2 regions of the Paenibacillus kribbensis genome follow, and region 2 is predicted to be linked to the other one. Evidence: predicted binding sites of a transcription regulator. Region 2 holds the regulator's gene; the other holds the start of a gene.
The links. The regulator Rex, encoded in region 2, represses fermentation and respiration genes when NADH is low (regulators of the CRP and FNR family bind a similar motif). The targets are predictions, from matches to a motif close to TTGTGAAATATTTCACAA.
Positions count from the first base shown of each region.

Region 1: the regulator Rex is predicted to act here: its motif matches at 8,076-8,093, upstream of adhE (bifunctional acetaldehyde-CoA/alcohol dehydrogenase).

Region 1 covers NZ_CP020028.1:2,194,509-2,210,219, forward strand. Annotated here, with positions in the region: gene B4V02_RS09825 (AraC family transcriptional regulator) at 1-74, opposite strand, end outside; gene B4V02_RS09830 (Gfo/Idh/MocA family protein) at 240-1,346, shown strand; gene B4V02_RS09835 (sugar phosphate isomerase/epimerase family protein) at 1,365-2,132, shown strand; gene B4V02_RS09840 (Gfo/Idh/MocA family protein) at 2,125-3,207, shown strand; gene B4V02_RS09845 (sugar phosphate isomerase/epimerase family protein) at 3,247-4,215, shown strand; gene B4V02_RS09850 (ThuA domain-containing protein) at 4,236-4,967, shown strand; gene B4V02_RS09855 (winged helix-turn-helix transcriptional regulator) at 5,214-5,558, shown strand; gene B4V02_RS09865 (DODA-type extradiol aromatic ring-opening family dioxygenase) at 6,305-7,072, shown strand; gene B4V02_RS09870 (Crp/Fnr family transcriptional regulator) at 7,194-7,910, opposite strand; gene adhE (bifunctional acetaldehyde-CoA/alcohol dehydrogenase) at 8,169-10,781, shown strand; gene pflB (formate C-acetyltransferase) at 11,098-13,359, shown strand; gene pflA (pyruvate formate-lyase-activating protein) at 13,426-14,184, shown strand; gene B4V02_RS09890 (copper amine oxidase N-terminal domain-containing protein) at 14,398-15,711, shown strand, end outside.
Region 2 covers NZ_CP020028.1:2,348,459-2,364,169, reverse strand. Annotated here, with positions in the region: gene B4V02_RS10715 (AAA family ATPase) at 1-175, opposite strand, end outside; gene B4V02_RS10710 (hypothetical protein) at 168-701, opposite strand; gene B4V02_RS10705 ((S)-acetoin forming diacetyl reductase) at 1,363-2,145, opposite strand; gene B4V02_RS10700 (cell wall elongation regulator TseB-like domain-containing protein) at 2,910-3,434, opposite strand; gene B4V02_RS10695 (amidohydrolase) at 3,473-4,774, opposite strand; gene B4V02_RS10690 (redox-sensing transcriptional repressor Rex) at 4,761-5,414, opposite strand; gene dinG (ATP-dependent DNA helicase DinG) at 5,460-8,327, opposite strand; gene B4V02_RS10680 (tetratricopeptide repeat protein) at 8,489-9,136, opposite strand; gene panD (aspartate 1-decarboxylase) at 9,219-9,602, opposite strand; gene panC (pantoate--beta-alanine ligase) at 9,595-10,536, opposite strand; gene panB (3-methyl-2-oxobutanoate hydroxymethyltransferase) at 10,533-11,432, opposite strand; gene B4V02_RS10660 (biotin--[acetyl-CoA-carboxylase] ligase) at 11,780-12,754, opposite strand; gene B4V02_RS10655 (CCA tRNA nucleotidyltransferase) at 12,747-14,093, opposite strand; gene bshA (N-acetyl-alpha-D-glucosaminyl L-malate synthase BshA) at 14,148-15,311, opposite strand; gene bshB1 (bacillithiol biosynthesis deacetylase BshB1) at 15,440-15,711, opposite strand, start outside.

The sequences.
Region 1 (15,711 bases), 150 kb from region 2:
TGGTTCGAATAAAAGGGTTTACGATGAAAGGAATAGCCTGCGGTAAGAACCTGACAAGACTCGACGATGGACATATGATGACTCCTTTGGGCAATTAGCTGTTTCAAATATTGACCAGATTGTTCATGTTTTAATCATATTATTCATTTTAAACGAAACCGAAATAGAATACCATGTGAACTGTAAAGCTTACATGCTAGATCACAAAGTACATGTTGGAGGCCAAGGAGTGTGACGATGTGGAACGAATGAAGGCCGGGATCATCGGTTGTGGTAACATTAGTACGGTATATCTTGAAAATCTGCAAAATAGTCCGCTTATTGAGGTGGTAGCTGTCGCTGACCTGCTGGAGGAAAGGGCCAGGGCGAAGGCCGATGAATTCAACATTGAAAACGTATACAAAGTGGATGAGTTGCTGCGTCAGCCTGAGATTGAGCTTGTATTTAATCTGACTGTGCCTGGCAGCCATGCACTGACAGATGTGGCGATACTGGAGGCAGGCAAGCACGTGTACAGTGAAAAGCCTTTGGCGGTATCTTTGGAGGACGGCAGACGCATTCTGGATGTAGCCAAAGCAAAAAACCTGCGTGTCGGCTGTGCTCCGGATACATTTCTCGGCGCGGGCATTCAGACTGCACGCCATGCCATACAGTCCGGAATCATTGGTCAGCCAGTAGCTGCTACGGCCTTTTTAATGGGCAGGGGCCCAGAGTGGTGGCATGAGAATCCGGAGTTTTTCTATGCCGCTGGAGGTGGGCCGATGTTTGACATGGGGCCTTACTATTTGACCTCGCTGATCCACCTGCTCGGGCCAATTCGGCGAATTAGCGGCTCCGTAGGGATTCAGATTCCGGAACGTTATATACATTCCGGTCCCAAAAGCGGCACGCCACTGCAAGTGGAGACACCAACGCATCTGGCCGGGACCCTGGATTTTGATAACGGTGCTATCGTAACGCTGATCACCAGCTTTGATATTCAGGGAGCTTCCGAGCTGCCGCGTATCGAAATTTACGGAACAAAAGGGACTTTGAATCTACCGGACCCTAACTTTTTTAACGGCGATGTTAAGCTTCGTCGACCTGGAGAGGAAAACGTGGAGGTGTTGAAGCCTCTTTTTGAATGTGAAAAAAACGAGCGTGGAATAGGTGCAGGCGAGATGGTGAGAGCCATTCGCAGTGAAAAGAACCATCATGCCAATGCGGAGCTAGCCTATCATGTGTTGGAAGCCATGCATGCTTTTCAACGTTCCTCATTGGAAGGAAAGCATATTATGCTGGAGAGCACGTTTGAGCCGGACGAGGATTTGTATGAAGGAACAGATATAACGGTACATCCATCCTAATAGAAGAGGTGAAGGGCAATGGCAAAAGTAGGATTGCAATTGTACACAGTAAGGGAAGAGCTTGAACAGGATTTTGAAGGTACGTTGCGCAAGGTCGTTGAGCTTGGCTATAAAGGGGTAGAATTTCATACCTTTTTCGGGCGCAGCGCCAAGGATGTCAAAGCACTTTTGGATGAACTGAAACTGGAAGTTGTCGGAACTCACGTGCCATATACTCGCTTGCTGGATCATTTGGATGAAGAGATTGCATACCACAAGGAATTGGGCAATAAGTACCTGATCGTTCCTTATTTAACCGACGAACAGCGCCAGTGGGATGAACTTTTTTCCAATCTGAATCGTATTGGTGAAAAGGTGAAGGAACAGGGCCTGATTTTGGCTTATCATAATCATGATTTTGAAATGACGGAGAAAATTAATGATCGTCCGGTATTTGATGCTATATATGATGAAGTTCCCGCTGATTTGTTACAGGTCGAAATGGATACTTGTTGGGTATACTATGGAGGCTATGATCCTGTGGAATACATCGGACGTTATCGGGGTCGCCTGCCTATCATTCACTTAAAGGATATGGCACGTGACGAACAGCAAAAAGCAGTTACCGTAGAGCTTGGCCAAGGAGAAGTACAGCTTCAGGCTATTACGGACGCCGCTATTCAGGCAGGCGTGGATTGGATTGTGGTGGAACAGGATTTCAGCTCAAATCCTCCAATCGAAAGCATTGAAACTAGCTTTAAGTGGCTCCAACACTACGCAGCTGAGGGAGGAAATATTCATGTCTAAAACACTCAAAGTCGGGATTATTGGTTGTGGGGGGATTGCGAGCGGCAAGCATTTGCCGAGTCTTGCCAAGCAAAAGCGTGCAGAGATCATTGCTTTTTGTGACATCATTCCGGGACGCGCTGAGGAGGCCGCAGCAAAGTTTGGTGCTGAAGGCTCCCAAGTCTACAGTGATTACCGTAAGCTGCTTGAAAATAAAGACATTGAAGTTGTACATGTATGTACGCCCAACGACTCACACTCCGAAATTACGGTCGCCGCACTTGAGGCAGGCAAGCATGTGCTATGTGAAAAGCCAATGGCCAAAACGGCCGAGCAGGCACGGGAAATGCTTGCTGCGGCCAACCGTACAGGTAAAAAGCTGTCCATTGCGTATCAGAACCGTTATCGTGATGATAGTTTGTATCTGAAGCAATTGGTCGAGCAGGGAGAGCTTGGTGAAATTTATCTGGGCAAAGCAATCGCTCTGCGTCGACGCGCGGTTCCGACATGGGGAGTATTCTTGGATGAAGAGAAGCAGGGCGGTGGCCCGCTGATTGATATTGGTACACATGCACTCGATTTGACACTCTGGCTGATGGATAATTACAAGCCTAAAAGCGTAATGGGATCAACCTTCCATAAGCTGGGGGATCGTAAAAATGCGGCGAATGCTTTTGGACCTTGGAATCCTGAGGAATTTAAGGTGGAGGATTCTGCTTTTGGTTTTATTACAATGCAAAATGGAGCTACGATCGTACTGGAATCCAGCTGGGCATTAAACGTTGTAGAATTTGGCGAAGCCAAGACACTGCTATGCGGAACGGAAGGCGGAGCCGATATGCAGGATGGATTGCGCATTAACGGAGAAAAGAATAGCCGCTTGTTTGATACGAAAATAGATCTGGATGCGGGCGGTGTGGCCTTTTACTCAGGAGAAACGGAAAATGAGGCAGACCGGGAAGCCCGTCTGTGGATCGAATCCATTCTGGACGACAAAGAGCCGCTTGTGAAGCCCGAACAGGCACTGGTTGTCACTGAAATTCTGGAAGCCATTTATGAATCGGCACGTACGGGGAAGGCGGTTTATTTTGATTAAAGTCGCTTTTTTCACATATGATACAGGGAGGGATTTCTTTTGAAACTTGGAGTATTCATGGTGTTGTTCGGCGGACGCTCACTGGAGGAAGCGCTGGATTATGTAGCTTCCCAAGGACTGGATGCTGTAGAAATCGGTACAGGCGGCAATCCGGGAGATAAACACTGCAAGCCAGATGAACTGCTGGCCAATGAAACGGCGCTCAAAAACTTCAAAAAAGCAGTAGAGTCCCGGGGACTCACGATTAGTGCGCTTAGCTGCCATGGCAACCCTCTTCACCCGCAAAAACACTTGGCTCAGGCAGACCATGAAACGTTTCATAAAACCGTTCAATTGGCTGAAAAGCTGGAAGTTCCCGTTGTCAACACTTTTTCTGGCTGTCCAGGTGATCATGAGGATGCGAAGTATCCGAACTGGCCGGTAGCTCCGTGGCCTAATGATTTTCAGGAAGTGCTAAAGTGGCAATGGGAGAACAAAATTATTCCTTATTGGAGTGAGGCGGGGAAATTTGCAGCAGATCACCATGTAAAAATTGGACTGGAGCTACACGGGGGCTTTTCGGTTCATACGCCCGCAACCTTGCTTCGTCTGCGTGAAGCGGTCGGGGAGGTCATTGGTGCCAATCTGGACCCGAGTCATATGTGGTGGCAGGGCATTGATCCGGTGCAGGCAGTTCAAATTTTAGGCCGGGCAGGAGCCATTCATCATTTTCATGCCAAGGATACGACGATTGATCCGATCAATGTGAATAAATACGGACTTACCGATATGCAGGAATATACCAATATGCTGGATCGCGCATGGCAGTTCCGTACCGTCGGCTATGGACATGATGTTAAAACCTGGGCGGATATCATCAGTGCTCTCCGTCTGGTAGGTTACGATTATGTGGTAAGCATTGAGCATGAAGATGGTCTGATGTCTGTAGAGGAAGGCTTTACTAAGGCCGTTCACAATCTTCGTCAGGTTCTAATTGAAGAGCCGCTGAGCGAGATGTGGTGGGTCTAACCTAATAGGGGGAAATGTGGATGATTAACGTCACCATTTGGAATGAATTTCTGAATGAGAAGCTGAATGATGAGGCAAAACAGGTGTATCCTGACGGGATACACAAGGCATTGGCAGCCGGCCTGGCCGGTGAGGAATTTGTTATTCGAACGGCTACTCTGCATGATGATGCTGAGCATGGTTTGGGAGAGGAAGTCCTGAATTCCACAGATGTGCTGCTGTGGTGGGGGCATAAAGCCCACGATCAGGTAAGTGATGAGGTTACAGCTCGTGTTGTAAAACGAGTACAGGATGGCATGGGCTTGATCGTTCTGCACTCGGGTCACTTTTCCAAGCCATTCAAAGCTCTGATGGGAACCAGTTGTGATCTGAAATGGAGAGTTGCAGGCGAACAGGAGATTATCTGGTCCGTAAATCCGTCACACCCCATTACAGAAGGAGTAAATTCCAAAATTTTGTTGGAGCATGAAGAGATGTATGGGGAGTTCTTTGATATTCCTACGCCGGATGAACTGATATTTGTTAGTAACTTTGAAGGCGGCGAGGTATTCAGAACCGGATGTACTTTCCGTCGAGGCAGCGGCAAAATATTTTATTTCCGTCCCGGACATGAAACATATCCGACCTATTACCAGCCTGATATATTGAAGGTCATTGCCAATAGCATACGTTGGGCCTGCTCGACAGGTATAATCAACCCAATATATGGTAAAAGCGAGGCGATAAGACCTCTCGGTGGAGTGCTGGTATAAAGACATTCATCATGTCTCAATAAGTTTAATAATGAAAAGATCGACAGGCAGAATCCCAAGAGATTCCGCCTGTCTTTTCATTTAACGATTTAGACATATACCAGTTGCTGTTGTTGTTGTATAATCAGCTTTGGTCATGGCAACTTTATCGGAGCAAGTATTAATTTAAGAAGAAAGTGTTTTCTTTCGGGATAAAGTATGCTAAAATGATATATACTAACAAAAGGAAAGCCTTATCAAACCGAAATGCAAAAGAAGGTGAAAAATTTGGAGGGTCAACCGCAATTTACAAAAATGTGTCCGCGTTTTGAAACCGCCTTTTCATGTCTGGGAAAGCGCTGGAACGGATTGATTATTCAATCTATGATGAGCGGTCCCAAGCGGTTTAAGGATATTTCCAATCTGATTCCCACAATGAGTGACAAAATGTTATCAGAGCGGATGAAAGACTTGGAAAATGAAGGAATTCTTACGCGTCATGTATACCCGGAAACTCCTGTCCGCATTGAATACGAGCTTACAACCAAAGGCCGTGCACTTCAGCCAGTAATGGAGCAGATTCAATTTTGGGCTGAAGAATGGATTAGATGAGCACCAAACTAAATAAGCGTTTTTCATAGCAAAACAGCCTTTTCCTAGAAAAAGGCTGTTTTTATTTTGTATGTAAGGGCTATTTTCCGCTATACCGCAATGATCAATATAGATGAGTTAGTACGCTTAAAAACTTCTGACGCGTTCGGCAATTGAAAATAATCCGGTTGCCGTACGGCGTGGGATACGAGTTTGAATGTCCAGTGCGGCTGTACGAAATGTACCTAGACATGAATGGCACAGTCTTCCTGCATAAATGGGGGATTGGCAGGACTCGCAAGGATAATCAAGCTGGCTGTATGTAGAGGGAAACTTGCCTGCTCTTACCCAATCTGTGAGCAAATTCATGGGTGTTCCGGTTGCAGCACTGAGCTGGCGGGTGTGCGTAGCTGGGTGCTTCCATAAATAATTGGAGCAGCGGTCGAAGAATACATTTTCCTCCTGAATACAGGTGTTGCACAGGTTTCTAAGATTTCGACGGAAAACAGAACCACATTTTGGGCAATTAGCAGTATGTATCTCCATAGAAACCAGTCCTTTATATCGAAGTGTGGTGAAATTTTTAAAAATTTATTAGTTATATATTACTATGACTTTATACCTATATCAATCTTTATTTAACAATTGTTGATCTTTAAGTATATGCAAAACTCTTGATTGACATAACCTTGTTACTTATGTATTATGACTTACATAAAGTTACTTATTGAGAAAAATAAATCGATGAATGATAAGGAGATCTCCGTATGACACCAGCTTTATTTTTGGCCCACGGGTCGCCGATGCTTGCTATTGAACAGACTGACTATACTGCTTTCTTGGAGCGATTAGGGAAGAGTATTCGTCCCAAGGCTATTGTTATTTTCACTGCCCATTGGGAGACGCAGGTATTGACAATCAGCTCGATGGATGACGTATATGAAACGATTTATGATTTTGGCGGCTTCCCGCCGGAACTGTACGAGGTGAAATATCCTGCACATGGTTCGATAGAACTGGCAAATAAGCTGAAAGAATTATATGAGCAAAAGGGCATTGACGTACAAACTGATCAGGTAAGAGGACTGGATCATGGGTCTTGGACACTATTGCACCGTATGTATCCTGAGGCAGACATCCCGGTCGTTCAGATTTCTGTAAATCCATATCTCTCGCCCAAAGCACAATATGCTATTGGTGAAGTGCTGCGCGGACTGGGGGAACAGGATATTCTGGTCATTGGCAGTGGTGTAACCGTCCATAATCTGCGCATCGTCCAATGGGGAGCAACGACAACAGAGCCTTGGGCCATTGATTTTGATGACTGGATTATAGACAAGGTGCAACTTGGGGATATAGAGGCTTTGGATCGCTACGAAAGTGAAGGGCCGTATGCCCGTCAGGCGGTACCAAGAGCAGAGCACTTTGTGCCTTTGTTTATTGCAATGGGGAGTGGTAATCCAGCGAACAAGGCCAGGGTCATTCATAGAAGCTATGAAATGGGGAATTTAAGTTACCTGTGCTTTCAGTTCTAAAGGTGGGATGGATCAAGAAGGCATATCGTTAGTTGCTTTTTGGTGAGAAGAGGAAATAAAATGAGGGAGTGTTCTATAGCCAGGATGGCATAAACACTCCCGTTTGTTTAGACAAGATTAACTAAATTCGGCAAATCTCACGTGGGCACAATTCACAATGACATACGCTTTGCAGCATTTCCAAATCTTTGACAACAATCATGCCGTTATCATATTCAACTGCATTTTTCTTACGCAGATCGCTTAGCATCCGGTTTACGCTTTCTCGGGTGGCACCGATCATATTGGAAAGGTCAGTATGCGTAATTTTTTTATGAATCAGGATATGATCACCGTGAGGCTCGCCATAGGTGTTGCATAACCGAATAAGTGTTGAGCAGAGAGCTCCGGGCTTACCGTACATCATCAGATCGCGGAACTTGGTCTGAGTAATTCGGTGATGCGACCCCATCCATTTCATAAAGTCAATGGCAAAATCGCAATGCTGGCAAATGAGCAGCTCCAGGTCTGTATGATCAATTACACCAATATCGCTGTCTTCCAGAACCTCAGCAGAAAAGGAATGTTTAGTTCCGAAAAATGGATCAGCTTGACCCACAAGATCGCCGCTTTGATACATATATAAAATAAGTTCCTTACCCTCATCCGTTGTTTTTGTCACTTTCACGCGTCCGCGTTTGATATAAAACAGCTTATCTGCTGTATCTCCTTCCCAAAACAAATGCGAGCTTTCTGGCATGACTCGATCTTTCATCATCACTTGCAGCCGGTTGAAGCTGGCCTCCGAGAAGCAACAGGTGTTACCGTGAGCTTCCATTACGTTTGCAGGGTTTCTCATCGTCCATTTCCCCTTTGTTTCCTATGTTTTTTTATCTGCAACTTGATCAATTCAAATTTATTATATACCTGTGCAATGCGTTTTTGGGGCAAGAAGTGGGGGGAAAAGTGGCAGATTTGCAAACTTTGTGATTTAATTCACTACAAAAATAAAATTTTAAATAGATTGTGAAAAAAATCACAAAATATCTTGGAAAGCTGTGTTACGATCAGTGCGTGAACAAGAGAAAGTACACGAGATAACAGGAGGATGAGGGAAATGGCTGTTAAAAACGAGGTTATCCAAAAAGAGCAAAGCGCAGAGCAGTATATTCAAACGCTGATTGACCGGGCGAACCGGGCACAGCAAGCTTTCATGAGTATGAATCAGGAACAGATTGACGAAATCGTACAAGCTATGGCACTCGCAGGGATGGATAAACACATGTACCTGGCGAAGCTGGCTGTTGAAGAAACAGGACGCGGTGTGTACGAGGACAAAATCACTAAAAACATGTTTGCAACAGAATATGTCTACCATAGCATCAAAAATGAAAAAACCGTCGGTGTCATTGAAGATAATGATTTTGACAGTTTTCAAAAAATAGCTGAGCCAGTCGGCGTCATTATGGGGATTACTCCAGTGACAAACCCGACTTCGACTACCATGTTCAAAGCGTTGATTGCCATTAAAACACGTAACCCAATCATTTTCGGCTTCCATCCATCCGCTCAATCGTGTAGTGCGGAAGCAGCCCGCGTCTTGCTTGAAGCAGCCGTTAAACACGGGGCTCCTGCTGACTGTATTCAATGGATTGAAGCTCCTTCGATGGATAAGACAAATTCACTTATGAATCACCCGGATGTGGCACTGATTCTGGCAACTGGTGGATCAGGCATGGTTAAGGCGGCATATAGCTGCGGTAAACCTGCTCTGGGCGTAGGTCCTGGTAACGTGCCTTGCTTCATTGAAAAAACAGCGGACATCAAGCAGGCTGTGAACGATCTGATCCTCTCGAAATCTTTTGATAACGGTATGATCTGTGCTTCCGAGCAAGCGGTTATTATCGAAGAGCCGATCTTCGAGCAAGTGAAAAAATTGATGATCGCTAACGGTTGCTACTTTGTAAATAAAGAAGAAGCAGCTAAGCTCACTCAAGGAGCTATGAATGTAGAGAAATGTGCAGTGAACCCGGCTATCGTCGGACAGTCCGCTGTAAAAATTGCTGAAATGAGCGGTATCACCGTACCGGCAGGAACCAAAATTTTGGTCGCTGAGATTGAAGGGGTAGGAACAAAATACCCATTGTCCGCGGAAAAATTGAGTCCTGTACTGGCTTGCTATAAAGTAAAAAATGCTGAACAAGGTATTCAACGCGCTGCTGAAGTCGTAGAGTTCGGGGGCATGGGTCACTCGTCCGCTATTCATTCGAACGATGAGGACGTTATTGCCCGGTTCGCAAACCGTTTGCAAACAGGCCGTATCATTGTAAATTCACCTTCCACGCATGGTGCGATCGGTGACATCTACAACACCAACCTTCCATCGTTGACGCTCGGTTGCGGTTCGTACGGACGTAACTCAACTTCGTCGAACGTATCGGCAGTCAATTTGATTAACGTGAAAAGGGTGGCGAAACGGACGGTGAATATGCAATGGTTCAAAGTACCTTCCAAAGTTTATTTTGAAAAAAATTCGACTCAGTATCTTGCTAAAATGCCTGACATCACACGTGTAGCTATTGTCACAGACCCTATGATGGTGAAGCTTGGCTATGTGGATCGCGTCATTCATTATTTGCACCAACGCCAAACACCAGTAGCGATCGAGGTCTTCTCTGAAGTAGAGCCAGATCCATCGACAGTTACGGTAGAACGCGGTACTGAAATGATGAGACGTTTCCAACCGGATTGCATTATCGCACTGGGCGGCGGTTCCCCAATGGATGCTGCGAAGGGCATGTGGTTGTTCTATGAATATCCAGATACAGATTTCAACAACCTGAAACAAAAATTCATGGATATTCGCAAACGGATTTACAAGTACCCACGTCTGGGCCAAAAAGCACAATTCGTAGCCATTCCTACAACCTCGGGTACAGGTTCGGAAGTTACTTCTTTCGCGGTAATTACAGACAAAAACCTGGGCAACACGAAGTACCCGCTGGCTGACTATGAGTTGACCCCGGATGTGGCAATTATTGACCCTGTGTTTGTATATTCGCTGCCTAAAACAGCTGTAGCGGATACAGGTATGGACGTTCTGACACACGCCATTGAGGCTTACGTGTCCGTAATGGCAAATGACTACACAGACGGTCTGGCCATTAAAGCCATTCAATTGGTATTCCAATACCTGGAGCAATCAGCTCTGACTGGTGATAAGCTGGCTCGCGAAAAAATGCATAATGCTTCCACGCTCGCAGGGATGGCGTTTGCCAATGCATTCTTGGGTATTAACCACAGTCTTGCGCACAAATGGGGCGGACAGTACCATACAGCGCATGGTCGCACGAATGCGATCTTGATGCCGCACGTCATTCGCTACAATGCGAAAAAACCGACAAAATTCGCTTCGTTCCCTAAATATTCGCATTTTGTTGCGGATGAGCGCTATGCGGAGATTGCTCGCATACTGGGATTGCCTGCTCGCACCACGGAAGAAGGAGTTAACAGCCTGATCGAAGCGATCCGTAAGATGAACAAAACACTCGGTATCGAGGAATCGTTCCAGCAACTCGGTTTCGATCCGAAGGATTTTGAAGCACGTGTAGATTATTTGGCTGACCGCGCTTTTGAGGATCAATGTACAACTGCGAATCCGAAGCTGCCGCTGGTTACTGAATTGGCTGATGTATACCGCAATGCCTTCTACGGACGTTTTGACCAATAATATAATAGGTATGAAGAGGCTTGTAACAAGCATTTTCCTATTCAATACCACTACAGGCTCTCTTTGATAGAGGGCCTGTTGGCTTGGGAAGGGAGGTGAGTGAGAAGTTTACAGGATCAGGCGGGAGCAAGGGAAAAATAAAGTGACATAAATCACTCATATTGTGATTTATGTCACATACTGCACTCTGTCATTATTCTACAATAAGAGTGTAAGAAAGGTCCCGACACTGAGCTAAGGCATCGGTGAAAAGGCCGGGATAAAATAGTGAAAAAAATCACAAACCCGGAAGACCAAACAATTTGGAGGGATTTACATGTCGGTGATTGAGAGAGATTTACAAGGACAACAAGCTGGCTGGAGAGGTTTTAAAAAAGGCAAATGGATGAAAGAAGTCAACGTTAACGATTTTATCCAAACCAATATTTCACCTTATGTAGGTACTGAAGAGTTCCTGGTTGGCCCTACTGCCAACACAACTGCACTGTGGGATATTGTATCTGATCTTACTAAAAAAGAGCTGGCAAACGGCGGTGTACTTGATGTAGACGTGAATACGCCATCTACTATTACTTCACATAAGCCGGGTTATCTGGACCGGGATAAAGAACAAATTGTTGGTGTGCAAACAGATGCACCATTCAAGCGTTCCTTGCAACCGTTCGGCGGAATTCGGATGATGATTGACGCATGTAAAGCCTATGGCTTTGAAGTGCCTGAAAGCATTATTGATATATTCACGCATATCCGTAAAACGCACAACCAAGGTGTGTTTGATGCCTACACGGATGAGATGAGAGCAGCTCGTAAAGCTGGTATTATTACTGGCTTGCCAGATGCATACGGTCGTGGTCGGATTATCGGTGACTACCGTCGTGTAGCTCTGTATGGAGTAGACTTCCTGATCCAAGATAAAAAGCTTCAACTGAAAAGCCTTGAAGTTGACGCTATGGAAGAGGACGTAATTCGTCTGCGCGAAGAAATTTCCGAACAAATTCGTGCTTTGAATGAATTGAAACAAATGGCTGCTGAACATGGCTTTGATATTTCAAAACCAGCTAACAATGCGAAAGAAGCTTTCCAATGGGTATATTTTGGCTACCTCGCAGCGATCAAAGAACAAAATGGCGCAGCAATGTCCCTGGGACGTGTATCTTCGTTCCTTGATATTTATACTCAACGTGATCTTGAAGAAAACGCGCTGACAGAAGAACAAGCTCAAGAATTGGTCGATCATTTTGTCATGAAGCTGCGTATTGTTAAATTCCTGCGCACACCTGACTATAATGAACTGTTCAGTGGAGACCCAACATGGGTAACAGAATCTATTGGTGGTATGTCTGTCACTGGAGAAACTCGTGTTACCAAAAACAGCTTCCGCTTCTTGCATACGCTGTACAACTTGGGGCCTGCTCCAGAACCTAACTTGACTGTGCTATGGTCAGAACAATTGCCTGAAGGGTTCAAAAAATATTGTGCAAAAGTTTCTATTGAAACAAGCTCCATTCAATATGAAAATGACGATCTGATGCGTCCAATCTATGGCGATGATTATGGTATTGCTTGTTGTGTATCCGCCATGAAAATCGGTAAACAAATGCAATTCTTTGGTGCTCGCGCCAACTTGGCTAAAGCTCTGTTGTATGCCATTAACGGTGGTAAGGATGAAAAATCCGGCGTTCAAGTAGGGCCTGAATTCCCAGCCATTACAAGCGAAGTGCTGGATTATGAAGAAGTGTTGAGCCGCTTCAAACCTATGATGGAATGGCTGGCAAAACTGTATATGAACACACTGAATGTGATTCACTACATGCATGATAAATACAGCTACGAACGCATTGAAATGGCGCTGCATGACCGTGATATTCTTCGTACCATGGCTTGTGGTATTGCTGGTCTGTCAGTAGCAACTGATTCCTTGAGCGCTATTAAATTTGCAAAAGTAAAACCAATCCGTAATGAAAAAGGGATTGCTGTTGATTTTGAAATCGAAGGTGAATACCCTTGCTATGGTAACAACGATGATCGTGTAGATACCATCGCAGTAGAACTGGTAGAGACCTTTATGAGTATGATTCGCAAGCACAAAGCTTATCGGAATGCTCTTCCTACTCAATCTGTCCTGACCATTACTTCCAACGTGGTGTACGGTAAGAAAACAGGTACAACACCGGATGGACGTAAAGCAGGCGAACCGTTTGCGCCAGGTGCGAACCCAATGCATGGCCGTGACAAAAAAGGTGCTTTGGCATCTCTGAGTTCCGTAGCCAAGCTGCCTTATGAGCACAGTCTGGACGGTATTTCGAATACTTTCTCCATCGTGCCTAAAGCACTGGGTAAGGAAGAAGAAACACGCAAAACGAACCTCGTTTCGATGATGGACGGCTACTTCGGAAGCCATGCGCATCATTTGAACGTCAACGTATTTGCTCGTGAGCAACTGCTGGATGCCATGGAACACCCAGAAAATTATCCACAGCTTACGATTCGTGTATCGGGCTATGCCGTTAACTTCATCAAGCTGACTCGTGAACAACAGCTGGATGTTATTAACCGTACATTCCACGGTACGATGTAATTAGGCTTAACCTATCATATATTACAAACGACGCACGCATAGCGGATGCGGGAAGGATGATGCAACATGTTGAAAGGTCATATACACTCATTGGAAACCTTCGGGACCGTCGATGGTCCCGGCATCCGCTTCGTGCTTTTTATGCAAGGATGCTTGTTGAAATGTCAATATTGTCATAATCCGGACACCTGGGCTTTAAATGAAGGTAATCCGATGACACTGGAGGAGGTATTGGCTGAAATAGAACCGTATTTAGCCTACTACCGATCTTCAGGAGGCGGTTTGACCGTATCCGGTGGAGAACCGACATTGCAAGCTCATTTTGTAGCAGAGCTGTTCACGGAAGTGAAGCGTCGCTGGAATTTGCACACGACGCTGGACAGTAACGGTTTTAATGACGCGGACCGTATCCAAGATTTGCTGAACGTAACGGACTTGGTGCTTCTGGACATTAAGCATATTGACAACGACAAGCATATTAAGCTCACAGGCAAGTCCAATGACCGTATGTTAAAAACAGCACGCTGGTTATCTGAACAAGGGCGTAAAATGTGGATTAGACACGTATTTGTGCCAGGCATTCATGATGACGAGCAAGATCTATTGAATTTGGGTCGGTTTATCGGAACGTTGAACGGAGTCGAAAAGTTCGAGATTTTGCCTTATCACCAAATGGGTGTATACAAATGGGAAATGCTCGGCAAGGCGTATCCGCTGGAAGGGGTTCCGTCCCCTACTGAAGAAGAAGTTCAACGTGCTTATCGACTCATTGAAGAGGGTCGTCTGGAGACTGCAGAGAAGAACGCTGTTTGTCGCCTGTCATAATGAGGATGGCTCCCAAGCTACTTACTGTTATAAAGCCGCTGCACATCAGATTAGATGGCGGCGGTTTTTTTTTGTTGAATTTTTGAATTCGCAGGAGGAGGTTTTTTATTTTCATATTAAGAAAAATTCCCAGCAACTTTTTGGTAACTGCCGCGTCTAATAGTATGACTTTTTACGGGAATGATAATAATTTGGGATAGAAGGAGACAGACAATGAATTTCAAGAAGTGGACCATGCTCACCGCGCTTGCGGTAGCTCAGGTGGCCGCAGTAGCCCCTGTAGGAGCAGAAGCAACAACAACAACCGTTCAATCTACCGATTCGGTTAGCGGACAGCAGGCTCAAGCCAATGTCGCAGAATCTGGCGTTCAGAATAGCAGCGGAGGTCAAGATAGCACGGGAACACCAAACAGCACGACAACGTCTGATAATACAGGCGTAACCAATGATCCATTGTCTGGCTTGCCTACGGATACAACCAACGGATCAAACGTATCCAGTGATGTATACGGGGATGGAACGATCACCAATCCTGGCGGCTCTCCAACATCCATGGGCGCAAATCAATTGATTTTGTATTTGAACAGCGCAAAAATGGAACAGAACGGACAGGTATACACGGCGACTCAGCCTATGACAGTCAAGGACGGCGTTTCCTATGTAGCTATCCGTTCACTTGTCAGCCGCGTCGGATTACAGTTTAGTTATGACACTGCAACCAAAGAAACTGTAATCACCCAAGGAACAAACGTGTTGCGCTTCAAGACGGACAGCAAGGTTTACACCGTTAATGGTGAAGCTAGACAAATGAAGGGCCCGGCTTTCCAACAAAAGAACGTTTTTATGGTCCCATTGACCTCTATTACACAGGCCTTAAATATTCCTTATACTGTGAATAATACAACTAAACAGGTTATCATGGATTTGAATCAGAAGCCTAAAGCTTCCTTCACGGTTCAGCAAAAAGATATCTATGCAGGTGAAACCCAAGTTACGTATTTAACGAAGGAATCTTCTCCTACAGGTCTTCCGATTGTGAATCAACGTTGGGAAGGCAAGCAGGACGTGTTTCAGGAGCCAGGTACATATGTAGTTACCTATTCCGTTCTTGACTCCGCAGGGAACTGGAGTGATCCATACTCGGTTACGATTACGGTGAAACCGCCGAATCAGCCGCCGGTTGCTCTGTTTACAACAGATAAAAAAGAATACAAAATGGGTGAAAAAATCACGATTACGGATCTGAGTACGGATGATGAAAATGCGATCACCAAGCGTGATTGGGTAAACAAGAAACTGGCATTTTTCGAACCGGGTGACGTGACCATTACATTGACCGTCACTGACAAGCATGGTGCAACAGGTACTGTAAGCCAGACGATTAAAATTACAAATGAACTGCTCTACAATGAAGATGATTTCAACAAAATTTTTACTCCTTATGGTGATAAATATAGTGCAGACGGCAGTCAGGTGCCTACTATGGCTACCATTCCAGTGACGAGTACGTCTTCACCACGTCTTTTG
Region 2 (15,711 bases):
TACGCTCTTGCCCGGCACCTACAGCCAAGCCACCGCGCGCATGCATGAGCATTAACAAGCCGCTGATCATGATGCCTACGAGCAGCAGAGGGATAATGTTCACCCCGATAAAGATGAGAAATATAATGGTTACCGGCACAATGCCGATTAGTGCTTCCTTGATCCATCTAGGCATTAGGCCATACCCCCATTTGCTGAGATTGACGTGGCAAAACGATAAATTTGGTCGCTTTACCTTCGCTGAGTCGGATATAGACATTATTCGAATCCATATCGGTATCAGCCTGAATACCCGTCTTTTTCTTTTTCATCTGCTCAACGGTAGATGAAATTTGAGTATATTTTTTATTTTCCATCGCTTCCGCTACGGGAAACATAGCCTCAGACCACCATTGATTCAGTGCTGAATTGGAATGATCTGCAATGTCCAGCTTGATGGTACGGCTGCCGATGATGGACTGCCCTTTTTGCTTAACTACATTGACCAATCCGGCCACATCTGCCTGTGGCTTGAGATCCAGTTTCAATACAACCTCTTCCGGTTTAATATCTATTTGAGCGCTTGTCACGCCGGGATATTGAGTAACCAATGTTTCCAGAGGATTTTGCATTGTAACCTGACGGTAAATGAACCATCCTCCAAACAACAGCGATGCTGCCAAAACTGCCGCAACAACGATAGGAACTACACGCAATTTCAAATAACATCCTCCTCTCAAAATGTAAAACAAAGAAGAAACGGGACGAATGTCAACAACAAACAGACTTATGATCTTGAACTTGCAGCAATCAGCAAGCTTTTTTCTATCATATTTGTCTATCACTCAGAAATATAGTATATCATATCGTATATCGAATATCGAAGGCAATGTGTGGGGAAGTTGAGGTTAGGCAAAATCATTGGTTATGGGTGGGTGGGGGAGACGCTGCGTGGAGGATTTGATCTTACGATCGCTGTTGCCATGGGATTCTCTTGATGGTATAAAACATTTAAAGGTTAGAATCCCATGGCAAAGGCGAACGCTCCGCTTCTCCAGATTCAAATCCTCCACTCCGCTACTGCCCGCCATAAAGATGAATTTTGCCTTAGCAGGAAAGTTGGGTAGGCAAAGATGCTTCGCTGGCTTTCAGCCAAGCTTCGCAGGGTTGGTAGTTAAAAAGACGCAAATACGAATTTCATCGTATTTACGTCTTTTTAATTTTTTCTTCAATCTCTATAGTTACTTTAGCCAATTTCGGCTTTCTTTGCTTTCTTTCAGTTACTCCTGCTTTTACAAGTTCTTGGCTGCAGCAAAAATTGCATGTAGCGTCTACGCTGCATATATAAGAGTTTTATTACCTCGTCGCTAATAACATAGTCCTTTACAGGAACATCATGCCGCCGTCGATCAGAGGGGATTGCCCTGTCATGTAATCGGAATCCGGACCTGCCAGGAATGAGACGAAGGCTGATACATCTTCCGGTGTAGAGAGACGACCAAGCGCAATTTTGCTGCCGAATTCCTTGGTGGCATCGCCTACAGCTTCACCTTTGGAGGCCGTAATTTCTTTATCAATTCCACTCCACATCGGAGTTTGTACAATACCGGGACAGTAGGCGTTAACTGTAATGCCATATTGCGCATATTCCTGAGCCGCGGTTTGTGTTAATGCTCGAACTGCAAATTTAGTTGCAGAGTAAATGCCCAGATTGGCGTTACCGACATGACCTGCCTGTGAAGAGGCATTGATGATTTTCCCCCCATGACCCAGCTCTCTAAATTCGGCTGCGGCCGCCTGAATGCCCCACAGTACACTGGTCACATTGATATGAAACAGCTTATCAAAATCAGCCAGCGTAACATCTTCCAACAGCTTGGCGGGAGCAATCCCCGCATTATTTACGATAACATCAAATCCACCGAGTTTGTCAGTTGTCTCCTTGACGGCGGCAAAAACCTGATCCCGGTTGGAAACATCGACTTTAAGCGCAATCGAGCGCCCTCCTGTCTTTGTAATTTCATCAGCCACACTTTTAGCCGTTTCTTCATTCAAATCTACGACTGCCACGGCGAAGCCATCTTGACTCAGACGTAAAGCGATAGCCCGCCCAATCCCTTGACCTCCACCTGTTACCAATGCAACTTTCCCATCCATTTTTCCCATGTTCATGAATCTCCTTTGGTGAATAAGTAGTCATGATAACATAGCCACAAAATTATGGGTTACGTTAGTCCGCGTCTATGATTAAACCATTTTTAGGAAAAAAATATTATGATATATGTAATAGACTTCATATTTAGACTCTTTAAGGGAAATGAAAAAACATCTAATTCAAACTTATAAAATTACATATGAAGGCACTGCACAGGCGGATATGGTTTTATACTCAAATAGTCATGCTATGATAAATACGAATCAAACATAAAAACTAAAAAGACGTAAATACGAATTTAATCGCATTTACGTCTTTTTAGCTTTCAATCATTCCAAACTATATAAACCGAGTATAAAAGTTACATTTTCGCCAATCCGCAGTGGGACGGTGCTTTCCAGATTTCTCGAATAAACCTATTTAGAGGAGAAATCCGGGAACAAGAGTGACAGATGTAAAACTCAAAACGGAGACAAGCGCAGCGCGGCGTCCGTTCCCTCCTACCTCAACTCCCTGGTGTTTGGAGTGACTCCATGGCGGTCAGCCAGCGGAGTGGGCCATTTGAATCTGAAGAAGCGAAGCGTTCGCCTAAAAGCTTTCTGTAAGAAAGCTCGCTTCGGAAGCATATACTGCCACCGGATTTTCCCCATAAGAATCTAATCGAAAAAAATCCGGCGGCAACAGCGATCGTAAGATCAAACGGACTAGCAGCGCTCCCAGGCGCTCCTAACGCTCCTAACCCTTCAAACTACCATCAGCCACTCCCCACGTCACTCTAGTAATTAGGCAATGTATACTTTACCCCCGTCGATCCCCCATCTGAGAAACGGTAAAAGGTATAGTTATGATGGCTTCCATCATTGTAAAACAGCTGCCACACATATTCGCCATTGAACACACTTGGCTGGAGGCTCACGATCTCTGCATCTGGAAGCTGCTGCTGAATAATTGCCGTCATTTTCTCCTCGTCGACTCCGTTTTTCAATAGCTCGGTATGAACACCACTATTATCTGCGGCAGGTACATTAGGCTGTCCCTCCACTTTTTGAAAGGGAACCCACACCATTATATTTTCATTTTGGGCATTTTTCCCTTGAACTACCCAATATACCTGACTCCATACTGACTTCCATGTACGAGTCGTGCTGACCAGACCACCCGATTGCTTGGCCTTTATGATAGCGGCATTTCTCTCGGCCACCTGGTCTTGCGTAACGTAAGAATAATACCAGAACATGCTGACCAGGATCAGTATCACGGCCAAAATAGCGACCGCTATCCATTTTTTCTTATTTTTCAAAGCCTGTGCTTCCTCTCTAAGGGGATGTGACACCTGAATTAGCGCGACAGCAGCCCTTCAAAGGCGGCTTGTGCCTCATGTTTGATGCGTTCCTCGTCCATAGTCAGGCACTCACCGTTTTTCACGACCTGACGACCGTCTACCCACACATGGGCCACATCCTTGGCACTTGCAGAGTATACAGCATGGGAAATAAGGTCCGTACGCGGCAGGAAATGCGCCTGATTCAGATCCAACGCGATAAAGTCAGCCTTGTTGCCTGCTGCCAGCACTCCCACCTCGTTTAAACCAATCGACTTCGCGCCGTACTCGGTTGCCAGACGCAGTGCTTCATTCGCAGGAACCGCCGTAGGATCACCGGATACTCCCTTATGAATGAGAGCAGCCAGGCGCATTTCCTCAAACATATCCAGATTATTATTGCTGGCAGGACCATCCGTACCGAGCGAAACGGTAACCCCTGCACGCAGCAGCTCAGGCACTCTTGCTACACCACTTGCCAGCTTCAGGTTGCTGCCCGGATTATGGGAAACCGCTACACCACGTTCAGCCAGCAAGGCTATTTCCTCGTCGTTCAAATGAACGGCATGGGCAACAAGCGAAGGACGGGAGAAAAAGCCGAGCTTATCCAAATGTGCAACTGGACGCAAGCCATAATCAAGTACGTTTTGCTCAACTTCGGCAATAGTCTCGGACATGTGGGTGTGCAGCGGTAAATCCAAATCATGCGCAGCCTGTACAAATTTTTCGATAAATGCAGGTGGACATGTGTATGGCGCATGTGGAGACATCATTGTTGTAATGCGACCATCCGCCTTGCCATGCCAGTTACGCGCAAAAGTCACAGCCTCAGCCAGCTTGATTCGCTGCTCCTCCTCTGAGCATAATCCAATCGCTCCACGCATCAGACTCGCACGAATGCCTGACTCTTCAGCTACACGAGCCACCTCATCCATATGATCGTACATGTCCAGGAAGGTCGTCGTACCGCCTTTCAGCATTTCCAGCACAGACAAGGAAGTACCCCAGTATACATCTGAAGCTGTAAATTTGGCTTCCATCGGCCACATTTTCTCCTGAAGCCATACTTGAAGTGCCAGATCATCGCCATACCCACGCAGCAGTGACATCGCCGCATGACCATGCGTATTAATCAGACCTGGTAAAAAGAGCAAGCCTTTGCCGTCAAACGCTTCTGTATCTTCCTCTCCCGCAGGCAAAGTCTCGCCAATGTAAGTAATCCGGCTATCCTCCACAATCATATAGCCATGGATTACCCCGGCTTCAGGTCCGTTTACGGCAAAGGAGCCGTTTTTAATCATCCATTTATTCACTGTCATCTTGCGATTCTTCCTTTCCATCCTCTAAATAATAAGCGAGGCTTAGCAAATCGGTTGTAAAATCTGTGGTATGTACCCGGATGTTGTCCGGGGTTTTCAGAATGATCGGTGCAAAGTTCAAGATCGCTTCAATACCACACTCAATCAGCTTGTCGGCCACGTGTTGCGCTTCGAAATCCGGTACAGTAATAATCCCGATCCGAATATTTTTTTCTTTCACAGTCGCTTCCAATTGATCCATTGGCTGAACGACCAGCGTATTGATCATCGTTCCGGTCTTCTCTGGAACAGCATCAAATACAGCTACAATTTTCATATTGTCTTTTAAGTACGCATTATAATTCGAGAGGGCTTGCCCCAGATTACCTGCTCCGACCAATGCAACGTTGATTTGCTGGTCAATTTTCAGGATATGACGTATTTTTTCAATCAGATAAGTCACATCATAGCCGATACCCTTTCGGCCAAAATCTCCAAAGTATGCGAGATCCTTTCGGATTTGGGCCGGATTCAAATTCAGCCTTTGCCCCAGATCCTGGGAAGAGACCGTAGCCACTTCCCTTTTGTTCAGTGCATTCAGATAGCGTAAATATACGGGCAACCTCCGTACAACTGCCTCAGAAATTTTTTCTGATTTCATACTTGCTCCCCCTAATTGTAACGGACATTTTTAGATGCCCGTCCATTATGCCTCAGTCTCCGGGGCGGATTGGAGCCATTCAGAGATGCGGGGCACCATTTGCTCCGTCGGCATATGCTCCATTTTTGGTCCCGGTAACGAGTACAAAAAGTGCTTTCCGTAATAGGATTCGATGACACGTGTATCGTAAACGATGACGACCCCGTGGTCGCTCGCTGTACGTACCAAACGTCCAAATCCCTGTTTAAAACGAATGACCGCCTGTGGAACAGACAGCTTCATAAATGGATTTTTCTTCTGCTGCTGCAGCAGCTCGCTTTTCGCCTCCAGCAACGGGTGATTCGGCGGTTGAAACGGCAGACGGACGATGGCCAAACACGTCAGCGCCTCGCCTGGAATATCAACACCCTCCCAGAAGCTGCTGGTTCCCAGCAATACAGAAGCCTTGGCATCCTGAAAACGCCGGGTGAGCTTGCTGCGGCTCCCACTGTCTACACCCTGTCCCAGCACAGTGATGTCGCTGGAAGACAATGCCTCTTTGAGCGGCTCATACACTTGCCGGAGCATCCGGTAGGAGGTAAACAAAACGAGCATTCTCCCCCGGGTCGCCTGAGCAGTCGCGCCTAGCGAGCTGACAAGCATATTAACAAAATGCGCATCTCCTACACTGCCCTTTACACTCGGGAAATCGCGGGGAATGACCAGCAGCACCTGATCCCTGTAGTTAAAGGGCGACGGGAGCTGCGAAGTCATCAGCCGTCCCTCATCTGCAGCTTCCTGCAAACCGAGCTGATCGGTCATGTACTGAAACGATTTATCGACCGATAAGGTGGCTGAAGTCAGAATAATGCTTCTTTTTTTGTCAAAAAACATTTCTTTCAGCTGGCGGCTCACATCTACAGGCACTGCATAAAATTGCAATGATTTACTGCGGAATTGCCCACTCGCTTCAAGCCAGTAGACGGTCGTCTCATCATCAAGACGTATAAAGAGACGCAAATTCTCCTTGATTCCGGCCAAATCCTTGAGCAGTCCTGTAATATCCGTAATAAGGCTGTCAGCCGCATAATCATCATATTCTTCCTTTACGTCCAGCATGAGCTTGTCACCCTTGCGCAAAATTTCGCTTAGTGTGACATTTAACTGATTTTCCAGCGCAGACGCTTGATCCCACTTGGCAGGCTTGGCCGACGGCTTGAGACGAGAAGAAAATTGTCCTGTTTCACCCGGTGTCGCATCACTTCGCTCCGGCAGCATACCAAACAGCTTGTCGCTCAGCAAATCCCATGTTTCCTTGACCTCCAGCACAAGCGGATATAGCTGGTCGATGGTCGAAGCCCAATCTGCCGACTTCTCATGACCAGACTTCACCAACTGCTGACGCAATGAAGGCAGCTGTCCATTCTTGCTGTCTTTGAACAGTCTGGTCAACGTATGAACGAGTGTGAAATATTTCATATGCATGCCCAGATGCTTGCCGGCGACCTCCTCCAGATGGTGTGCTTCATCAATGACCAGATGCTCATAGCTTGGCAACAGCTGATGGCTTGCCTTGACATCCGTAAACAGCTTGGAATGATTCGTAATAACCACATCCGATATTCCCGCCTCATGACGCGCACGATGATAAAAGCATTTACGGAACCACGGGCAGGAGCGGCCGAGACAGGACTCCGAATCACTTGCCACCGTTTCCCAAAAATCTCCGCCACGATTGCTCAGATTCAATTCTTCATCATCACCGGTTTCTGTCAGCGTCAGCCAGACGATCATCTGAGCCGCCGTTATTAAATCTTCCTTTGGTGTTGCGAAGTCTCTTCTGTTTATTTTATGTTCAAACTTGCGCAGACACAAATAGTGCCCCCGACCCTTAAAAATGGCAGCCCGGAACGGAAACGGAATCACCTTCGTCAGCATCGGAATATCGCGCTCGCGCAACTGCTCCTGCAGGTTGATTGTATGCGTGCTTACTGTAACCCGCTGTCCATATTTTACACTGTGATACAGTGATGGAAGCAAATAACCGAGGGACTTGCCTGTCCCTGTACCTGCCTCGATCAACAAATGCTTGTCTTCACTCAGCGCCTGATTTACATCCTCTATCATTTGTACCTGCGCTTCGCGCTCCTCGTATTGGCTCAAGGATGATCGCAATTGATCTCGCACATCATCCATGTATTCCTCAAAGGAAACACCTGACAACGGATTCGGATCATCTTCTCTGCGGGGAGCTGCCAGCTCTGTCCAATCCTCCACCTTCAGTGCAAGCTGACGATAAAACTGATGCCCCTCCAAATCCTGAATGGGATCAAGCTCTTTCTCTTCACGCACCCCGTCAAGAAACCAGCCAAGATCACTGTCTTCCTCTGCAAACAAATCGCTGAGCCGCTGTATCGTGATTAAAGGTAACGCTTGAAGCTCAGCCAGACACTTTAAGAACACCTCAGCCGTAGCCAGCGCGTCGCTGTCTGCTTGATGGGGGCGATCATGAGCCAGCCCGAACTCAGAAGAAACAAATCCGAGTTGATAGGAGGAGAGCGATGGAAACATGATCTTCAGAAAATCCATCGTATCCAAAATTCTGCCGCTAAACGGCAGGTATCCGCACCGATCTAAAGCGTTTTGCAAAAAATTAAAATCAAATGCCACATTATGACCGACCAGGACAACATCATCCAGCAAAGGGACAAGCTCCATCATCATCTCTTCAAGTGCAGGAGCATCCTTGACGTCATCGTCTGTAATTCCGGTCAACCCCGTAATAAAAGGCGGAATGGGCCTGCCAGGGTTCACATAAGAACCGTAAACACGGGAAATGCTGTTATCATGATCTATAATTGCAAGTCCGACTTGAATGATGTCATCCGCGGACTGGGTGCCTGTCGTTTCAAAATCCAATACCGCAAATTTCATTCGAGCTTAATCCTTTCTTTTGACACATACAAAAAATAATAACTCTGTATAACAGCATATCAGAAGATCGCCTTTTTGGAAATTAAGACAGCCAAAAAAGACGATGCACACGCCGCCTGGGGAGGTGGGCATGCATCGTCTTACCCGGTGTCTGACAACAGCTACATCCAGGTCATCATCGAGCTGTCGTAGCGAAGCATTTCGGTACCGAACAAACAGGCTTCCATATTGTGCAAGGGCTCGGGCATCGCAGGATCAAGCTGGTGCGCGAGAGCAAAACATTTTTGCGCAGCCTCTACGTCAGCCTGTTTGGCCATCAGACAGCCAAGCGCGTTATAGATGGCCGCCTTGAGTGTCGGCTGCTCAGTCAGGTCAAGCACCTGCTCAAAATGGCGTACAGCCTGCGCTGTATCCTCCAGTTGAAAATACGCCATTCCTAAATACATACGACTTTGCCAGCTGTTCGGAAAATGCTGTAATACCTGCTCGAACTGTTGAATTGCCTCAGGGTACATAAGCAGTTGATAATATCCTTGTCCCCGATTATAGGCAGGCAGCTCTTTTTCAGGCTGTTCCTTTCCGGTTAGCTCCGTGTCAGACATATCGGACTCTGCGGAAAAACCGGCCGCTCGCAGGCAAACCATTTTTTCCTCAAAGGCCAGCCATTCATCCATAATTCTGTCACTCATTTTCCGCAGCAAACTCCAATGCTGCAGCAGCTCCTGTTTGCGCGAGCCTTGGGCTGATGGGTAATGCTTCACGATATCATCTAACATGCTGTTCATTTCTGCGAATACATGCTGGAACATGTGCATCCCGCCCTTACGAAAGATGGATTAGTACACTCACATTTTTCGCCTAAAGGGCGGGTTTCATCCGCACTCCCATTCATTACATGATCGTAGCGTGTACTTCCTTATTCGCTGTCTGAGCTGGTTTATTATGCTCATCCACGAATACTACAGTCGGTTTGTATGTTTTTGCCTCTTCATTTGACATCGAAGCGTAGGAAATAATAATGACCGTATCACCAGGCTGCACCAGACGCGCTGCCGCACCGTTGAGGCAGATCACGCCGCTGCCACGCGGTCCAGGGATAACATAGGTTTCCAGCCGCGCTCCGTTGTTATTATTCACAATTTGAACTTTTTCATTTTCCAGCAGATCGGATGTCTCCATCAAATCCTCATCAATCGTAATACTCCCCACATAATTAAGATTGGCTTCAGTCACCGTCGCCCGGTGAATTTTCGATTTCATCATCGTTCTAAACATGGGAAAGCACCTCCGCTTTTTGTAATCTTATATTGTCAATCAGTCGGGTGTTCCCAAATTTCACAGCCAGCGCTACAATGATGTCCTCTTCAACATCACTTAGCCGCTGCTCAGGAAGAATTGGCTCCAAGCCGGGAAAAGTTAATATTTCAATGTAGTCAATGTCTGCCAAAGGCGAGGAAGCAATGGTGGACTCCACCATTTGGTGTATCTGACGAATCGTAAACGTATTTCGGACAACATCCTCGCTCACTTCACGTACCTTGCGCAGTGACCTGGACAGCACCAGCGCCTGCTCCCGCTGCTCTGCACTCAAATACACATTGCGCGAGCTCAGCGCCAAACCGTCAGCCTCTCGAACGATCGGGCAAGGCACAATGGTCACATTCATATTGAGATCGGTCACCATCTGCTGTAACACAGCAACCTGCTGCGCGTCCTTCATACCAAAGAAGGCCAGATCAGGATTGACCATGTTAAACAGCTTGGCCACCACCGTCGTCACACCATCAAAATGTCCTGGACGTGAAGCGCCGCACAAGCGTTCGGTCAAGGCGGATACGTGAATCTTGGTTCGGGTTGGCTGCGGGTACATTTCTGCTACAGTTGGCAAAAACACAATATCCACGCCCTCACGCCGTGCTACCTCCAGGTCACGTGCTTCATCACGAGGATAGCTGTCCAGATCTTCATTAGGTCCAAATTGAATCGGGTTGACGAAAATGCTGAGCACCACTGTATCCGACATTTCACGCGCCTTTTGCATCAAGCTCGCATGGCCTTCATGCAAATATCCCATCGTCGGCACAAAGCCGACTTTATATTGCTGCTGCACAGAGGCAGAATCATTTACCGCTTTTGCTCCATTTGCTCCAAGCTGCCGACGTTCAGCGATAGCCTGTCGCAGCTGGGCCACTTCTCTTACGATGATCATGACCGGGATTCCACCTTTTCCTTAGCTTGTTCCTGTGATTGCCCTTTCGCCTTACCGTACAGAGCTTCCACGACACGGTCATCCGTACTGAACACATGCTCTTCAGCCGGAAAGGCCCGTCCCTTCACATCGCTCACATATTGCTCAATGCTGCTGCGGATCAAGCCGCCTACATCGGCATAGGTTTTGACAAAGCGCTTGCTGTAATAAGGCGATGCATATTGAATCAGATCGTGGTAGACCAGTACCTGGCCGTCGCATCCGCGTCCAGCGCCAATGCCAATGGTCGGAATGGATAGTTCTTTGGAAATGGCAGTTGCGACTTCCTCAGTCACCAGTTCCAGTACAATGCCAAAGGCTCCCGCCTGCTCCAGTGCCTTGGCATCCTCCATCAACCGACGTGCGTCTGCTTCGTCCTTACCTTGAATGCGATAGCCACCAATCTGATTGACTGCCTGTGGTGTAAGACCGATATGTCCCAGTACAGGTACACCTGCCCGAACAGTCGCTTTTACGACATCGGAAATTTCCGCTCCGCCTTCCAATTTGACAGCATGCACATGTCCTTCCTGCATCAGACGGCGGATGCCCTGAAGGCTTTCCGATACGCTGCTGTGGTATGTCATAAAAGGCATGTCCGCTACGATAAATGTATGCTCCGCGCCTCTTGCTACCGCACGGGAGTGGTACACGATATCGTCCAAAGTCACGGGAATGGTCGAATCGTAACCAAGAACCACATTACCCAGTGAATCACCCACGAGAATCATGTCTATTCCCGCCTCCTCGGCTATTTTAGCCGATGGATAATCATACGCGGTCAGCATACTGAGCGGAATGCCCTCCTTCTTCATTTTTTTCATTTTCACAATATTCAGTGCTTGTTTTCCCGCCATTGCGAATGGCTCCCTTCCATCTTTTTTTTGGCACAAAAAATAACCTTTTATGAACGCCTGCATATGTGCGTCATTAAAAGGTCCGAACAGCCAAAAAAGACACTCATTTTGAGATCGTCCCTTCTGTCTCGGTCCTGTTCGGCTCAGAGCAGAATCCAACGTAACCTTCAAATGAAGTTATGATGGTTTTACAAACTTGCTAAAGTAGAGCATGTGCCCTTGGAGTGCAGCTCGGACCGTCCGATGCCGCCTCCTGCACAGTATAACAAAAAACATCCAATTTTTCACGTGAAGTTTTGCACAGGGAACATAGCGATTGTGGGCGCTATTCACAGCTATATTCGCTCTTACAATTGTATATCGCCTGAAATGACCTGAATTCGCTCTCCCTGATCCGTTTCAACCACTAGTGCCCCTGATGGGTCCAGACCGACGGCTGTACCTTCCACCGCTATCCCTTGTCCGGTATGTGCCCGTACGCTGCGGTTTATCGTTACCGATAAAGCCTCCCACAGCATGGCTATCGGCTGAAAGCCCTGCTCCGCATACAACCTGCATAGCTGCTCCATCTCTTCCAGCACCGCAGCAATCAATTCAGTACGGTCAATTTCACGCTCTGCTTCTATTTTCAAGGACGTTCCCAACTGAGTTAATTCTTCGGGATAATCATCCGTATTCAAATTCACATCAATGCCGATGCCGGCAATACAATAGCGGACCCGTTGATCCTCTGTTGCGGATTCCAGCAGAATACCGGACACTTTGCGGCCATGAATAAGCAGATCATTGGGCCACTTGATGCCAGCCTCCACACCCGTCAGCCGACGAATGGCCCTGCACACCGCCACACCTGTAAGCAGTGTCAGCTGGGGAGTAAAGCCTAGGGGCTGGGTGGGACGCAACACAATGCTCATCCAGACGCCTTTGCCACGAGGTGAAAACCACTTCCGACCCAAACGTCCCCGTCCTGCCGTCTGCTCCTCCGCCAGCACTACGGTCCCCTCCGGTGCCCCCTCTTCTGCCAAACGCATGGCATCCTGCTGAGTGGAGACCGTCGAATCCAGAATAACGATACGTTGACCAAACGATTCGGTATTCAATGCACGTGCCAGCTTGGAAACCTCCAGTCGGTCTGGGTGGGACACCAATCGGTAGCCACGACGCGAGGAGGCTTCAATGGTGTAGCCCAGCTCACGCAGCTTGTTAATCTGCTTCCATATGGCCGTGCGGCTGACCGAGAGGCGGCGGCTGATTTCCTCACCCGATACATAATCGGATGCCCCCTCCTCCAGTATGCCTAACAATCTTTCATGATTATTCATTACTTATCTCCTGTTTCGTCACCTGTTCCGTCACCCGTTTCGCTTCCTGAAGCAATGCTTCTGTTTCATTCGGTATATCTCCGCAGGCGGCAGCCAGTAAAAGCCGTTCCATCGTCTGTCCCAGCCAAGGCCCACCCCGTCGATTCATCACTTGAACCAGTATATTTCCTGTAATGTTTAAATCCTTAATACGAATCACTGCAGCTTGCTTCGTCCATGAATTTGCCAATTCTGCCATCCGCGCCACATGCTGATCTGCCTCCAGCGATAATCCACGAAATGAAGCAGGCAGTACTTGATAAACCTCAAGCCAGTCTGAAGCGGTATCCCGTCCCAGCTTAATTAACAGTTGAATCCAGCTGCGGCGGAGTGCCTCATCGTGGCTGTCGTCATGTTTTTCAGAAGCGGAATCACCAGCTATTGCAACAGCACGGCTGACTAGCTCAGTCTCCCATTCCAGCAGATGAACCAGTCGCAGACGTACAGCGTTGGAGAAGGTCCAGGCTCTCAGCAGCTCGTCCGCCGCCTCTGAGGTTAGTCTGCAAGACAGCAGAAGCAGGCCCCAACGCAGTTCATCTGGCAGCTGCACGATCCCGCTAAGCGCGTCCCCTTCACATTGCTCCCAGGGAACCGGCACCTTTGTACAGGCCAGCAATCCGCTCCGGCTCAGCATGTCCAGACCGCGTAGCGGGTCCGGTCCGGACAGCATCTTTTCCAGTTCGACTCGCACGCGTTCCATCGCTATATATCGAAGTCCTTCTCTGCGCCCTATCATCCCTTTCCAGGTGTTGAAAGCGATGCGGAAACGGAAAACAGAGGCAAAACGGATGCAACGCAGCATCCGCAATCCATCCTCCTCAAACCGTTCCTCGGCTCGCCCCACACAACGGACAAGAGCAGCGCGCAAATCGGCTTCTCCTCCAAAGGGGTCCACTCGCTCTCCATATTCATCCATCGCGATCGCGTTCATGGTAAAATCACGGCGCATCAGATCCTCCCGGATCTCCTTCACAAAAGCAACCTCCGTTGGGCGGCGGTGATCAGCGTAGCCGCTTTCCGTACGAAATGTGGTTACCTCGAATGCATGACCGCCCTGCATGACCGTAACCGTCCCATGCTGAATTCCTGTCGGAATGACATGAGGGAACAGGGCTATGACCTGTTCAGGCTCAGCTGAAGTGGTCAGGTCCATGTCATGAATAGCGCGGCCTAATAGCTCATCCCGTACACAGCCGCCAACCCAGTAGGCCTCGTGGCCTGCTGTCGTAAGTGTATGTATGACCTCTTTGCCATGAAGAGCCATCTCTTGATCCGCATATTGCCAGGTATTTGTCTTCACAGGGTTTCCCCCTTTGCAAATATTCAATAAAAAAACGGACGCGAGTCCGCCTCCTTAAACGCAGATCGGTTTAAGCTCCGGCACCTCGCGTCCCAACACACGGTAATATATTTCTTCATATTGACGGCTAATCAGTTCATCACAGAAAACGGTACGAGCACGTGTCAGACAGGCTTCACGGAAACGTTCTGCCATCGCTTCATCGGATAACAGCTCGATTGCATATTCAGCCATCGCCTCGGTGTTGCCAATTTCAGCAAGATATCCCGTACTTCCATGAACAACAAGTTCAGGTATACCGCCTGCCTGTGAGCCAACGGTCGGTACCCCGCAAGCCATAGCTTCCAGTCCAACCAGCCCAAAGCTTTCTTTTTCCGAAGGAAGCAGCAGCACATCCGCCATGGAAATGACCTGTGCAATCTCATCCTGCTTACCCAAAAAGAATACCTTATCCTGTAAGCCTAAATCTTCGATTTTACAGCGGATTTTTGGAAGGTCCGGCCCTTCCCCGACCAGCAGCAGCTTCGAAGGTACTTTTTCCTGTACTCGTGCAAATATATCCAATACGTCTGCCACCCGTTTGACAGGGCGGAAATTGGAAATATGCATCATGATCTTTTCATCCGGCTGGGCAAAATCTCTCCGCAGCGCAGCCGCATCCCTTGGATAATACACCCGTTTGTCGACAAAGTTGTAGGTCAAATCAATGGGCCGTGTAATCTCCAGCGCATCTATCGTCTCACGAATCAAATCCTTGGACACTGCGGTCACAGCGTCGCTTTTGTTAATAGCCAGTCGAATCAGGTCCTTCAACGATTCATCCTGCGCCAGCACCGTAATGTCCGTACCGTGCAGCGTGGTTACCACCTTGAGGTGATCGCCGACCATTTCCTTGGCCAAATAAGCGCATACCGCATGTGGTACGGCATAATGAACATGAAGTACATCCAAATTCTTCATTTGTGCAACCTGAGCCATTTTTGTCGCCAACGACAAATCATAAGGCGGGTATCTGAACACATAATAATCGTTAACCTCAACCTCATGATAGAATATATTTTTTTGGAATGCCCCGCCTAATCTGAACGGAATGCTATTGGCAATAAAATGAACCTCATGCCCCTTCTCGGCCAGCAACTTGCCCAGTTCTGTCGCTACTACGCCGGAGCCACCCAGCGATGGATAACAGGTAATTCCAATTTTCAATTTGTCATTCAAGTTAAGCTGCCCCCCTTCCGTTCATCAGTAATGACTTTTAATAATAGTGATACACCAAATACAGTGCACATCTCTGTCCTTTTTACGTTGGATTCTGTGCATTCATATGTCAAGAAATTTATAAATACTTATGTGAATAGCTTAACCAGATGAGGCGTTTTGGACGCAAAGCCCTCTGCATATGGAATCAGCTTGCGCTGACCGAGCAGAGAATCCCGGGCTTTCACGCGCTCCACATAGCCCTGATTTAACGGCGTAGCTACCGTGTCCTTGCCCGGTGCAGCCTGAAACTGCGAAGCATAGCTTAACAGCGATTGCTCCTTGGCTTCATAGTGCTCCGTAATGTCCACGACCAGATCCGTTCTGCCGATGTCATTAATAAAATAAAAATATAATTGCT